3 regions of the Streptomyces sp. NPDC088261 genome follow, and region 1 is predicted to be linked to each of the others. Evidence: riboswitches for the same ligand, from Rfam matches in the RefSeq annotation. Region 1 holds a riboswitch; each other region holds the start of a gene.
What was found. A riboswitch is a leader RNA that binds a small molecule or an ion and turns the genes downstream of it on or off. The one in region 1 is predicted to bind thiamine pyrophosphate.
Positions count from the first base shown of each region.

Region 2: linked by a shared signal. The riboswitch ahead of thiO (glycine oxidase ThiO) and the one ahead of ACIODU_RS09375 (thiamine ABC transporter substrate binding subunit) in region 1 are both predicted to bind thiamine pyrophosphate.
Region 3: linked by a shared signal. The riboswitch ahead of thiC (phosphomethylpyrimidine synthase ThiC) and the one ahead of ACIODU_RS09375 (thiamine ABC transporter substrate binding subunit) in region 1 are both predicted to bind thiamine pyrophosphate.

Region 1 is NZ_JBIURL010000003.1:488,822-493,472, reverse strand. It holds gene ACIODU_RS09380 (ABC transporter permease) at 1-811, opposite strand, end outside; gene ACIODU_RS09375 (thiamine ABC transporter substrate binding subunit) at 865-1,995, opposite strand; TPP riboswitch at 2,090-2,219, opposite strand; gene rlmN (23S rRNA (adenine(2503)-C(2))-methyltransferase RlmN) at 2,284-3,396, opposite strand; gene ACIODU_RS09365 (phosphatidate cytidylyltransferase) at 3,567-4,637, opposite strand; gene frr (ribosome recycling factor) at 4,637-4,651, opposite strand, start outside.
Region 2 is NZ_JBIURL010000028.1:339-4,989, reverse strand. It holds gene thiE (thiamine phosphate synthase) at 8-670, opposite strand; gene ACIODU_RS32535 (Rv2175c family DNA-binding protein) at 792-1,157, opposite strand; gene ACIODU_RS32530 (NAD(P)/FAD-dependent oxidoreductase) at 1,236-2,456, opposite strand; TPP riboswitch at 2,589-2,700, shown strand; gene thiO (glycine oxidase ThiO) at 2,698-3,894, shown strand; gene thiS (sulfur carrier protein ThiS) at 3,891-4,133, shown strand; gene ACIODU_RS32515 (thiazole synthase) at 4,136-4,651, shown strand, end outside.
Region 3 is NZ_JBIURL010000001.1:653,195-657,845, reverse strand. It holds gene ACIODU_RS02860 (hypothetical protein) at 1-106, shown strand, start outside; gene thiC (phosphomethylpyrimidine synthase ThiC) at 212-2,035, opposite strand; TPP riboswitch at 2,028-2,174, opposite strand; gene ACIODU_RS02850 (YibE/F family protein) at 2,245-3,588, shown strand; gene ACIODU_RS02845 (SsgA family sporulation/cell division regulator) at 3,656-4,090, opposite strand; gene ACIODU_RS02840 (IclR family transcriptional regulator) at 4,190-4,651, opposite strand, start outside.

The DNA.
Region 1 (4,651 bases):
CCTTCGGACGGCGCGCCGTCAGCGCCGGGTCGACCAGGCGCAGCGCGCTCTCCCGCCGCCGTACGGTCCGGGCGTGCAGCGCCAGGATCGCGCCGACGGCGGCGAACTGGACGAGGGTGAGCACGGCGGCGGTCGGCAGGTCGAGGAGTTGCGCGGTCTGCCGGTAGATCTCCACCTCCAGCGTGGAGTACGCGGGGCCGCCGAGGATCTGCACGACGCCGAAGGAGGTGAAGGTGAAGAGGAAGACCATCAGGGCGGCGGACGCGACGGCGGGCGCGAGGGCGGGCAGGGTGACCCGCCGCCAGGCGGCGAGGCGGCTCGCGCCGAGCACCCGCGCGGCCTCCTCCTGGCGCGGGTCGAGCTGCGACCACAGGCCGCCGACAGTCCGTACGACCACCGCGTAGTTGAAGAAGACGTGCGCGAGGAGGATCGCCCAGACGGTGGTGTCGAGGCGGACGCCCCACAGCTCGTCCAGGAGTCCGCCGCGCCCGAGGAGGGCGAGGAAGGCCGTGCCGACGACGACGGTCGGCAGGACGAACGGCACGGTGACGACGGCCCGGAGCAGCTGCTTGCCGGGGAAGTCGAAGCGCGCGAAGACGTACGCGCCGGGCAGGGCGACGGCCAGGGTGAGCGCCGTGGAGGCGAGGGCCTGCCAGGTGGTGAACCACAGGACGCCGAGGAGGTCGGGGCGGCTCAGCACGTCACCGACGCGGCCGAACTGCCAGACCCCGCCGGTCCGCAGCCCGCGCCCGACGATCGCGACGACCGGGTAGGCGAAGAAGACCGCGAAGAACACGACGGGCACGGCCATGAGGCCGAGCCGTACGGCGTGTGCCCGTACGGCCCGGCGGTCCGGCTCGCGGGCTACTTCACGACGAGTGAGGTCCACGTCTGGATCCACTGCTCCCGGTTGGCGGCGATCTTGTCGGGCGCCACGGTCTCCGGCCGGTCCACGGTCGCGCCGAACTCGGTGAACAGGGGAGGCAGCGGTACGGCCTTGACCACGGGGTTCACGAACATGTTCAGCGGCATGTCCGCCTGGAACCGGTCGCTGATCAGGAAGTCCAGCAGCGCCTTGCCGCCGGCCTCGTTCTTCGCCCCGCCGAGCAGGCCCGCGAACTCGATCTGCCGGAAGCAGGTGCCGGTGGCGACGCCGGTCGGCGCGACCTTGGGCTGCGGCTTCGCGTACAGCACCTCGACGGGCGGGCTGGAGGCGTACGAGACGACGAGCGGGCGGTCGCCGTGGGCCTTCTTGCCGCCGGCGGAACCGGAGAAGCTCTCGTTGTAGGCCTGCTCCCAGCTGTCCACCACCTGGACGCCGTTGGCCTTGAGCTTCTTCCAGTAGTCCTGCCAGCCGGCGTCGCCGGAGTGGGCGACCGTACCGAGCAGGAAGCCGAGGCCCGGCGAGGAGGTCGCCACGTTCTCGGTGACGAGCAGGTTCTTGTACTGCGGCTTGAGCAGGTCGTCGAAGCTCTGCGGCGGCGCGAGCTTCTTGTCCGCGAAGTACTTCTTGTCGTAGTTGACGCAGATGTCACCGGTGTCGATCGGGGTGACCCGGTTCTTCGCCGCGTCCAGCCGGGTGTCGGCGGCGACCCGGTCGAGTCCCTTCGCCTGGTACGGCGTGAACAGACCGTTGTCGAGGGCGCGGGAGAGCAGGGTGTTGTCCACGCCGAAGAAGACGTCGCCCTGCGGGGAGCCCTTGGTGAGGATCTCCTTGTTGAGCGCCTCGCCGGCGTCCCCGCTCTTGAGGACCTTGACGGTGTAGCCCGTCTCCTGGGTGAACGCCTTCAGCACGGCGGGCGAGGCGTTGAACGAGTCGTGGCTGACGAGGGTGACGGTCTTGGACTTCGTCCCGCCGCCGTCGCCGCCCGACGACTCCGTACCGCCGGATCCGCCGCAGGCGGCGAGGGTCGAGACCCCGAGCGCGGCGACGAGCGCGAGGCCCGCTGTCCTTCTGGCGCGGGCGGTGCTCACGGCTTTCCTGGTGATGCTCACTGGTTTTCCTCCTGGGGACTCCAGGAGAAGACGCGGCCCTGCCCGGCGCCCTCCCGCGACGGACGCGGGCCGGGCGCCGGGCAGGGCGCAACAGCTTGAGTGATGTCCGAACTTCCTACCCAGAATGACCTGGGCAAGGTTCAGAGGGTCTGCGACCGGTGTCCGCTCGTGGAGCCGGATCCGTATCGCACTCTCAGCGCTGTGGCGCTCCCCTGTCGGAATATGTGTCGTACCGAAAATCTGTTGTTCAGTGCCAGATTACACAGCGCCAGATTACACAGCCGGCCCTCAGCGTTCGGAAGCGGCCAGCTGTCCGCACGCTCCGTCGATCTCCTGGCCCCGGGTGTCGCGTACGGTCACCGGTACGCCGTGCCGGGCGATCGCCTCCACGAAGGCCTTCTCGTCCTCGGGGCGCGACGCCGTCCACTTGGAGCCCGGCGTCGGGTTGAGGGGGATCAGGTTGACGTGCACCCGCTTCCCCTTGAGCAGCCGGCCCAGCCGGTCGCCCCGCCACGCCTGGTCGTTGATGTCCCGGATCATGGCGTACTCGATGGAGATCCGCCGGCCGGACTTCGCCGCGTACTCCCACGCCGCGTCCAGCACCTCCGGCACCTTCCAGCGGGTGTTGACCGGTACGAGGGTGTCGCGCAGCTCGTCGTCGGGCGCGTGGAGCGAGACCGCGAGGCGGCACTTGAAGCCCTCGTCGGCGAAGCGCAGCATCGCCGGGACCAGGCCGACCGTCGAGACGGTGATCCCGCGCTGCGAGATGCCGAGGCCGTCGGGCTCGGGGTCGGTGAGCCGGCGAATCGCGCCGATCACCCGGTTGTAGTTCGCGAGCGGCTCGCCCATCCCCATGAAGACGATGTTCGAGAGCCGCGCGGGACCGCCGGGCACCTCGCCGTCGCGCAGGGCGCGCATGCCGTCGACGATCTGGTGCACGATCTCGGCGGTGGACAGGTTGCGGTCGAGGCCGGCCTGGCCGGTCGCGCAGAAGGGGCAGTTCATCCCGCAGCCCGCCTGGGACGAGATGCACATGGTGACCCGGTCCGGGTAGCGCATGAGCACGGACTCGACCAGCGTGCCGTCGTGGAGGCGCCACAGGGTCTTGCGGGTGGTGTCGTCGTCGCAGGAGATGTGCCGTACGACGGACATCAGATCGGGCAGCAGCTCCGCCGCGAGCTTCTGCCGCGCCCCGGCGGGGATGTCGGTCCACTGCTCGGGGTCGTGCGCGTACCGCGCGAAGTAGTGCTGGGACAGTTGCTTCGCGCGGAAGGGCTTCTCGCCGGTGGCGGCGACGGCCTCACGGCGCTCGGCGGGGGTGAGGTCGGCGAGGTGCCGCGGCGGCTTCTTGGCTCCGCGGGGCGCGACGAAAGTGAGTTCTCCGGGGGTCGGCGGGGCCATGAACGCAAGTCTCCTCGGTGCGGCGAGGCCCGCTCCCCGGTGCCACGGGGAAGAGCGGCACCACGTTGCCGGTGCCGGGAGACCTCACGGGATCAGCCCCGCGCGGGGCGCGGGGACCAAAAGGGCTCGCCACCGGTGAGTGGCGAGCCCTTCAAGAGTACCGGTGCGGCTCACCCGGAGCCGACGAAGATCACCAACAGCAGCCAGACCACCGGCGCGGTGGGCAGCAGGGAGTCGAGCCGGTCCATGATGCCGCCGTGGCCCGGCAGCAGCGTCCCCATGTCCTTGATGCCGAGATCGCGCTTGATCATGGATTCACCCAGGTCACCGAGGGTGGCACTGGCGGCGACCGCGATGCCGAGCAGCAGGCCCTGCCACCAGAGGCCGTCGTCGATCATGAACTGCATGGAGAGCGCGCCCGCGACCATCGCGAAGAGGACCGCTCCGAGCAGCCCTTCCCGGGTCTTGCCGGGGCTGATGCGCGGCGCGAGCTTGTGGGTGCCGAAGCGCCAGCCGACGGCGTACGCGCCGGTGTCGCTGACCACCGTGAGCAGCAGGAACATCAACACCCGCCGGGCGCCGTCGTCCGCGGTGAGCATCAGCGCGACGAACGTGGCCAGGAACGGGACGTAGAACGCGGCGAACACGCCCGCCGTGACGTCCCGCAGATACCCCTCGGGCTCCTCGGTCATCCGCCACACCAGGACGGCGAGCGCGGTCAGGGCCATCGCGACCCAGGCGCCCTCGACCCCGCGCACGTACCCGGCGACGACCATCGCGGCACCGCCGACGGCCAGCGGGACGAGCGGGGCCCTGATGCCCTTCTTCTCGCGGAGGCGGGAGGTCAGCTCCCACAGCCCGACCACGACGGCGACCGCGACGACCCCGACGAAGGCGGCCTTGACGACGAAGAGCGAGGCCACGACCACCACACCGAGCCCGACACCGACCCCTATGGCCGCGCGCAGGTCACGGCCCGCCCGCTTCTTCGGCGGGGGTGGCGGGGGCGCGGACATGGGCTCCTGAGGGATCGGGTCGCGGAACAGGGGGCCACCCGGCCGCGCCGCCCCCCGGTCGTTGTCCTGGCCCCCGCCGTGGGCGGGTCCGTCGGGCACGATGGGCATGGGCCGAGTCTGCTGTGCGGCAGGCTCATCGTAGGCGGGACCCGCCGGGCCGGCCCCCTGGTCGGGCTGTCCCCAGAGGCCGGCGGTCGGCGGGGAACCCCAGGAAGAGTCGTTCATCAGACTTCGAGCAG
Region 2 (4,651 bases), on a different contig from region 1:
CCGCCGGTCAGCGGGAGCGCTCGCGCACCCGCTTCGCGAGCGAGGCCGTGGCCGCCGCCGGGTCGTCGGCCTCGGTGATCGCCCGTACGACGACCACCCGGCGGGCGCCCGCGTCCAGCACCTGGTCGAGGGTGCCCGCGTCGATGCCGCCGATCGCGAACCAGGGGCGGTCGGTGGCCAGGGCGGCCGCGTACCGCACGAGGTCGAGGCCGGGCGCGTGGCGGCCCGGCTTGGTCGGGGTGGGCCAGCACGGACCCGTACAGAAGTAGTCCACGCCCGGCTCCGCCACCGCCGCGTCGACCTCCGCCTCCGCGTGGGTGGACCTGCCGATCAGAGGCGCCGCGCCGAGGATCGCGCGGGCGGCGGGGACCGGGAGGTCCCCCTGGCCCAGGTGCAGCACGTCGGAACCGATGGCGTGGGCCACGTCGGCGCGGTCGTTCACCGCCAGCAGGACGCCGTGGCGCCGGCTCGCCTCGGCGAAGACCTGGAGGTGTTCCAGCTCCTCGGCCGCCTCCATGCCCTTGTCGCGCAGCTGCACGACGTCCACGCCGGACGCCAGCACGGCGTCGAGGAAGTCGGGGAGGTCTCCCTGCTTCCTGCGGGCGTCCGTGCAGAGGTAGAGCCGGGCGTCGGACAGCGCGGCGCGCGCCGCGGTCACGTCTGTGGGCACGAAGGATCCCCCCGTCGGTTCCGCGGCGGCCGGCGGTACGGGACCGCGGGGGCGGTGCCGTACCGCCGCACGCCGCGTGCGGTGATGTGGTTCGGCCGGTACGAGCGGTACGGCGGCCGGTTCAGACGGCGAGCGCCTGAGCCCGGCGCTTCACCTCCGTGCCGCGATTCTCGCTGAGCGCCTGCGCGGGCGTGCCCGGCAGGGTGGGGTCGGAGGTGAAGAGCCACTCCAGCATCTCTTCGTCGGTCCAGCCGTCGTCCCTCAGAAGCGTCAGGGTCCCGGCGAGACCCTTGACGACCTTGCCGCCGTCGATGAAGGCGGCGGGCACCTGGAGCGCGCGGTTCTCCCCGCGGCGGACGGCGATCAGCTGGCCTTCCTTCACCAGCTGCCGCACCCGCGTCACCTCGACATCGAACAATTCGGCGATATCGGGCAGGTGGAGCCAGGCAGGGACGAGAGCATCGATCTTTGCGTCAATCTCGGTCACGAGGACAAGCGTGCCATCCCGGACGGGCGGACGGTAGTTGGGTTGCCCCGGCCGGGCGGCGGACGCGTCCCCGGCCGCTCAGAGAACGGCCTTCTTCAGCGGGATCGCGGGATCCCCCACCCGCCGGGGGTCCAGGCGGGTGGGGGTGTCCAGCAGTTTCCTCGCCTGGGCCAGGTCCCGGGGGCGGCCCACCGCCAGCAGGGCCACCAGCGCGCCCTCCCGCAGCCACGCCACCGACCAGGCCGCCTCCGCCGGGTCGCCGCGCCACACCAGGGTGTCGGCGGCCGCGTGGTGGCCCGCGTACTGCACGAACCGGCCGAACTGCTCCGACCAGAAGTACGGCACCGGGTCGTAGACGCCCTCGGTCTCCCCGATGATCCGGGCGGCGACGGTACGGGGGCCCTGGAGCGCGTTGTCCCAGTGATGGACGAGCAGCCGCGCACCGTACCGGGCCGAGGGGAAGGACGCGCAGTCGCCCACCGCGTACACCCCGGGCAGCGACGTCCCGAGCCGTTCGTCCGCCGTGACGGAACCGTCCGGGCCCAGCTCCACGCCCGAGCCCGCCAGCCATCCCGTCGCGGGCCGCGCCCCGACGCCCACGACCACCGCGTCCGCCGGCAGCCGCCGGCCGTCCGCGAGGACCACCGCGCCGGGCTCGACGGACGCCACGCGCGCGCCGGTCAGCAGTACGGCGCCGCTCTCCGCGTACCACCCCGCCATCGGCGCGGCCACCTCCGCCGGGAGGACCCCCGCCAGCGGCCGGTCCGCGGCCTCCACGACCGTCACCGCGCACCCCGCCTCGCGCGCCGCCGTCGCGAACTCCGCGCCGATCCAGCCCGCGCCCACGACCACCACCTCGTCCTGCCGCGCCAGCACGGGCCGCAGCCGCTCGGCGTCGTCCAGCGTGCGCAGCAGATGGACGCCGGGGACGTCCTCCGTACCGGGCAGCCTGACCGGCTCCGCGCCGGTCGCGACGACCAGCACGTCGTACGGCACGGGACCGTCCGCCGTGTCGATCTCCCGTACGTCCGGCCGCAGCCCGGTCACGGCGAGGCCGAGCCGCAGGTCGACGGAGAGCGCCGCGAAGTCGAGGTCGAAGGACGACCCGTCCGCCTGGCCGAGCAGGACCGCCTTGGAGAGCGGCGGCCGGTCGTACGGCGGATGCGGCTCCGCGCCAATCAGCGTGATCCGGTCGCGGAAGCCGCCCTCGCGCAGGGCGACCGCGGTCTGCACCCCCGCCATCCCGGCCCCGACGATGACGACATTCCGCTCTTCCGGGTGTGTCCGCTGCTCGCTCACCCGATCACCTTAGAGAACGGACGGGCCGTCGGGGGTCAGCTCCGCCACCACTCGTCCCGCCGCCCTCCCGCGAGCCGGCCACGGTGATTGCTCCCTTACCCGGCGGAGGACGGGGCGTTAGTCTGGCCGTTGACACTACCTCGCGGGAGCCCGGACGCACCGGGCTGAGAGGGAGGCTGACGGCCTCCGACCGTACGAACCTGATCCGGGTCATGCCGGCGAAGGGAGGGGCTGGACGCCCATGCAGTCGTCCCATACGGGTCAGCACCCCGACATCAACACCTCCTCCGACGTCCTCGTCGTCGGAGGCGGCATCATCGGCCTGGTCACGGCGTGGCGGGCCGCGCAGCGCGGACTCCGTACCGCCGTCGCCGACCCCGAGCCGGGCGGCGGGGCCGCGCAGGTCGCGGCGGGCATGCTCGCCGCCGTCACCGAACTCCACTACGGCGAGGAGACGCTGCTCGGTCTCAACCTCGCCTCCGCCGAGCGCTACCCCGCCTTCGTCGCCGAACTGGAGGCGGCGAGCGGCCGGGACACCGGCTACCGCACGTGCGGCACGCTCGCCGTGGCCCTCGACGCCGACGACCGCGCGCACCTGCGCGAACTGCACGGCTTCCAGCGGCGGTCCGGGCTCTCCTCGGAGTGGCTCTCGGGCCGCGAGTGCCGGCGGCTGGAGCCGATGCTCGCGCCCGGCGTACGCGGGGGCCTGCGGGTCGACGGCGACCACCAGATCGATCCCCGCCGGCTCGCGGCGGCCCTGGTCACGGCCTGCGAACGGGCCGGGGTGGTCTTCCACCGCGCGTTCGCGGACCGCCTCACCGTCGTACGGGACCGGGCCACCGGCGTCGTCCTGGCCGACGGCCGCGCGCTCTCCGCCGACCAGACCGTCCTGGCGGGCGGGAGTCTCAGCGGGCGGCTGGCGGGCCTGCCGACCGACGTCGTACCGCCGGTACGGCCCGTGAAGGGCCAGGTCCTGCGGCTCACGGTGCCCCGGCCGTACGCGCCGTTCCTGTCCCGGTCCGTCCGGGCCGTCGTGCGCGGCAGCGACGTCTATCTCGTGCCGCGCGAGAACGGCGAACTCGTCGTCGGCGCGACCAGCGAGGAGCAGGGCTGGGACACCACGGTCACGGCGGGCGGGGTGTACGAACTGCTCCGCGACGCGCACGAGTTGGTGCCGGGCATCACCGAACTGCCCTTCGCCGAGGCGCGCGCCGGGCTGCGGCCCGCGTCGCCCGACAACGCGCCCCTCCTCGGGCCCACCGCCCTCCCCGGCCTCCACCTGGCCACCGGCCACTACCGCAACGGGGTCCTCCTCACCCCCGTCACCGGGGACGCGATGGCCGACGTGCTGACCACCGGCGAACTCCCCGAGGTCGCGCGCCCCTTCACCCCCCGCCGCTTCTCCCCCGCCCCGGTACGTCAGGAGCAGCCCGCATGACCGACACCGCGAACGTCTCCGCGACCCCCGCCCCCGCCCTCTCCGTCTCCGTGAACGGCGAGCCCCGCGCGATCGGCGCGGGCACCACGCTCGACGTGCTGGTCGCGACGCTGACCCCCGCGCCCTCGGGTGTCGCCGCCGCCGTCAACGAGACGGTCGTCCCGCGCTCCCGCTGGTCCGGCACGCTCCTGCGCGACGGCGACCGGGTGGAAGTCCTCACCGCCGTCCAGGGAGGCTGACCATGGCCGACGACCGGCTCGTCATCGGTGACACCGTCCTCGACTCGCGCCTGATCATGGGTACGGGGGGTGCGCCCAGCCTCGACGTCCTGCGCAGGTCCCTGATCGCGTCGGGCACCGAACTCACCACCGTCGCGATGCGGCGGCTCGACCCCACCGTGCAGGGGTCCGTGCTCTCCGTCCTCGAATCCCTGGGGATCCGGGCCCTGCCCAACACGGCGGGGTGCTTCACCGCCGGGGAGGCGGTCCTGACCGCGCGGCTCGCCCGGGAGGCGCTGGGCACGGACTGGGTCAAACTGGAGGTCGTCGCGGACGAGCGCACGCTGCTGCCCGACCCGATCGAGCTGCTCGACGCGGCGGAGACGCTGGTCGACGACGGCTTCACGGTCCTGCCGTACACGAACGACGACCCGGTCCTGGCGCGCAAGCTGGAGGACGTGGGGTGCGCGGCGATCATGCCGCTGGGGTCGCCGATCGGGTCGGGCCTGGGCATCCGCAACCCGCACAACTTCCAGCTG
Region 3 (4,651 bases), on a different contig from region 1:
CTTCTCCAGCCCCGACGAGGGCTCAGCGGCCCACCAGCGCCCCACCTTCAGCAGCCCGGACTTCACCAGCCCCGACTTCGGCGGCCCGGAACACCAGCCCGAATAGCCCCGTCCCGCGACGGCGGGCGGCGAGAACGGGCGGGCGGCGAGAACGGCGGACGGTGAGGACCCCGGCCGGAGCCGGGGTCCCCCCCGCCCGCGCGTCAGGGGGTCAGTCGGCCAGGGGCAGGTACACCCGGTTGCCGGCTGCCGCGAACTCCTTCGACTTCTCCGCCATGCCCGCCTCGATCTCCTCGGACGCCAGGTCGCCGCCGTGCTGTCGCCTGATGTCCTGCGAGATCTTCATCGAGCAGAACTTCGGGCCGCACATCGAGCAGAAGTGCGCGGTCTTCGCCGGCTCGGCCGGCAGCGTCTCGTCGTGGAACGCGCGCGCCGTGTCCGGGTCGAGGGCCAGGTTGAACTGGTCCTCCCACCGGAACTCGAACCGGGCGTCCGACAGCGCGTCGTCCCACTCCTGCGCCCCCGCGTGCCCCTTGGCGAGGTCCGCCGCGTGCGCCGCGATCTTGTAGGTGATCACACCCGTCTTCACGTCGTCGCGGTCCGGCAGCCCCAGGTGCTCCTTGGGCGTGACGTAGCAGAGCATCGCCGTGCCCCACCAGGCGATCATCGCCGCGCCGATGCCCGAGGTGATGTGGTCGTACGCCGGCGCCACATCGGTCGTCAGCGGGCCGAGCGTGTAGAACGGCGCCTCCTCGCAGATCTCCTGCTGGAGGTCGATGTTCTCCTTGATCTTGTGCATCGGGACATGCCCGGGGCCCTCGATCATGGTCTGTACGTGATGCCGCTTGGCGATCGTGTTCAGCTGGCCCAGCGTCCGCAGCTCGGCGAACTGCGCCTCGTCGTTGGCGTCCGCGATGGACCCGGGCCGCAGGCCGTCACCGAGGGAGTACGTCACGTCGTACGCGGCGAGGATGTCGCAGAGCTCCTCGAAGTTCTCGTACAGGAACGACTCCTTGTGGTGCGCCAGGCACCACGCCGCCATGATCGAGCCGCCGCGCGAGACGATGCCGGTCTTGCGGCGGGCGGTCAGCGGCACGTACCGCAGCAGCACCCCCGCGTGGACCGTCATGTAGTCGACGCCCTGCTCGGCCTGCTCGATGACCGTGTCCTTGTAGATGTCCCAGGTCAGCTCCTCGGCCTTGCCGTCGACCTTCTCCAGCGCCTGGTAGAGCGGCACCGTGCCGATGGGGACGGGGGAGTTGCGCAGTACCCACTCGCGGGTGGTGTGGATGTTGCGGCCGGTCGAGAGGTCCATGACCGTGTCCGCGCCCCACTTCGTGGCCCACGTCATCTTGTCCACCTCCTCCTCGATGGAGGAGGTGACCGCGGAGTTGCCGATGTTGGCGTTGACCTTCACCAGGAACCGCTTGCCGATGATCATCGGCTCGATCTCCGGGTGGTTGACGTTCGCCGGCAGGACGGCCCGGCCCGCGGCGATCTCGTCACGGACGACCTCGGGTGCGACGTTCTCCCGGATCGCGACGTACTCCATCTCCGGGGTGATGTCGCCACGGCGCGCGTACGCGAGCTGCGTCACCGCCTGCCCGTCCCGGCCCCGCCGGGGCTGGCGCGGCCGGCCCGGGAACACCGCGTCGAGGTTCCGCAGCCCCCCGCGCGGCGAGGTGTGCTTGAGCCCGTCGTCCTCGGGGCGGACCGGACGGCCCGCGTACTCCTCGGTGTCACCGCGCCCGATGATCCAGTTCTCCCGCAGCGGCGCGAGTCCGCGGCGGACATCCGTCTCGATCGTGGGGTCGGTGTACGGCCCCGACGTGTCGTACAGCGTCACGTCCTTGCCGTTGGTGAGATGCACCTGACGAACGGGCACCAGGAGGTCGGGGCGCGAGCCCTGGACGTATCCCTTGTGCCAGCCGATGGACCTCTCGGTCCCGTTCTGATCCACGGCCCCGCCCGGATTCCCCGATTCGCCCGGGGAATCCGATTCCGAGGCAGGCGTGTGTGCGTCCTGAACGGTCATGAGACCTACTCCCTACGCCGGCATTACCCGGTAACAGGTTCGGCGGTCGGCGCAGCGGCGGGAATCCGGGGGGAAGGTCCCCGGGACTCCACGTCAACGCCCTCTCAGCCCGGTGCTCCGAGCTCCCGCGTGTGCAAAGGTGTCTCCACGCTAGCCCCACGACCGGCGTGCTGAACAGAGGGCCTCCCGCTTCTTGCGATGATCGGGGGGTGACCACACCCCAGCAGAGCCACGAAACGCACGGCCACACGCACAGCCACGGGCCTGCCGAGCCGGTCTCCCAGCACCTGCGCAAGGTCATCGCGGCGGTGCTGATCCCGTTCGCCGCGGCCGTGGTCGTGGGTCTGGTCGTCCTGTGGCCCGGCGGCGCGCCCGCCCACGAGCGCACGGGGGTCGGCTTCGACCGGCAGACCGAGCAGGGCCGGGTGGTGAAGCTCGTGGCGGTCGACTGCAAGGACGTGAACGCCTCGCAGGTCCCGTCGACCGGCGACACCTCGACCCCCGAGGGGCGGGAGGCGGCGCAGGCGGAGACCGGGCAGTGCAAGAAGGCCACCGTCGAGGTCACCAGCGGCAAGGAGAAGGGGCGCACCTTCATCGAGGTCGTCCAGCCGGACGCGCCGCGGCAGTTTCACGTGAAACAGGGCGTCGTCCTGGCGTACGCGCCCGACGCGCCGCACGATCTCCAGTACTCGGTCACCGATGTCGACCGCCACCTCCCCATGGCGCTGCTCGCCGGGATCTTCGCCCTCGCGGTGGTCGTGGTGGGGCGGCTGCGCGGGCTCATGGCGCTGATCGCCCTCGCGGTCTCCTTCGGGGTGCTGACGCTCTTCATCCTGCCCGCCGTGCTGCAAGGCTCGAACCCGCTGGTCGTCGCGGTGGTCGGGGCCAGCGCGATCATGCTCATCGCGCTCTACATGTGCCACGGCCTGACCGCGAGAACGTCGGTCGCGGTCATCGGCACGCTGGTCTCCCTGATGCTGATCGGACTGCTGGGCTCGATCTTCATCGGCTGGGCGAGCCTGACCGGCAACACCGACGACAGCACCGGCCTGATCCACGGGCTCTATCCGCACATCGACATGAGCGGTCTGCTGCTGGCCGGCGTGATCATCGGGTCGCTCGGTGTCCTCGACGACGTGACGGTGACCCAGACCTCGGCGGTCTGGGAACTGCACGCCGCGGACCCGTCGATGGGACCGCGCGCCCTCTACCGGGCGGGCATCCGCATCGGCCGCGACCACATCGCGTCCGTGGTCAACACGCTCGTCCTGGCGTACGCGGGCGCGGCGCTGCCGCTGCTGCTGCTCTTCTCCATCGCGCAGTCCGGCGTGGGCACGGTCGCCAACAGCGAGCTGGTGGCGGAGGAGATCGTACGGACCCTGGTCGGGTCGATCGGCCTGGTCGCGTCCGTGCCGGTGACCACCGCCCTGGCGGCGCTGGTGGTCTCCGCGGACCGGTCGGGGGCCGCGGGACGGGAGACGGCGCCCACGGTGCCGGGACAGGGCACGGCGGTGCGCCCGCACGGAAGCAGGGGCCGCCGCCGCAGGAAGTGACGGCGCCGGCCTGGGTGAGGAGATGCCGGCGTGAGGGGGTGACCGCGTCAGCCCGCGGCAGTCCGCCTCAGCCCGCGTTCTCCTCCGCCAGGATGCGGCCCAGCGCCTCCTCCAGGTTGCCCTCGAAGTCGCCGAGCGTGCGCTCCTGGCCCAGCGGGACCAGCCGGTCCGTACGGTCCAGGAAGGCCACGACCGGCGCGGCGCTCACCCGGAACAGCGCGTGGTCCTCACCGACCTGGAGCCGGATGTGGACGTCCGACAGATCCTCGGGCTCGGTCGGCGAGATGTGCACGTCACCGTCACCACTGGGCGTGTTGATGCCGTCCAGCAGCAGCTCACGGCCGAAGGTCCAGGTCACGGGCGCGTCGCCGGGCAGATGGAAGGTCATCCGCACCGCGTACGGATCCCCCATCTCGTAGTGCAGTTCCACCGGGATACGGAACGAGAGCTCCTCTGAAACGAGGAAACTCATCAGAACCTCGGCCTGGACCGACTCGCGCATCATGTACTCCGGAGTAGATGAAGCTGTGGCTGGGAATGATCCCTGACCCTCTCGACGCCATCGTCCTGTAAGGGCCCGCAGATCACAAGGAGTAATTTTTCAGATACTGATAGACAAGTCGACCGAGGTCAGCAGAAATCCGATCTCTCTCCGTAACCGCTCAGCAGCGGGAAGTAGCTCATCCTCCCGATGGCAAGGTACGGAAATGGCCAACGCGGCGGCCGTCGTCCCCAGGGCGACGGGCACAGCGGCGCAGACCGTGCCGAGCGCGTACTCCTGACGTTCCACCACCGGCTCCGTACGCCCCGGCGATCCCAGGCGCTCCAGGCGCTCCAGCAGGGCGATCCGGTCCCGTACGGAATGGGGCGTGAGGGGGCTCACCGGATGGCGGTCGAGGTGATCGTCGCGCGACGCGCCGTCGAGCTGGCTCAGCAGGCACAGGCCGATCGCGTGGGCGTGGCCCGTCTCGCGGAAGTCGGCCCACTCGTCGACGGCCGGCCGCTCCGGACTGTCGGCCACGGACACGAGGTCGATCTCACCCTCGTGGTAGACCGCGAAGTA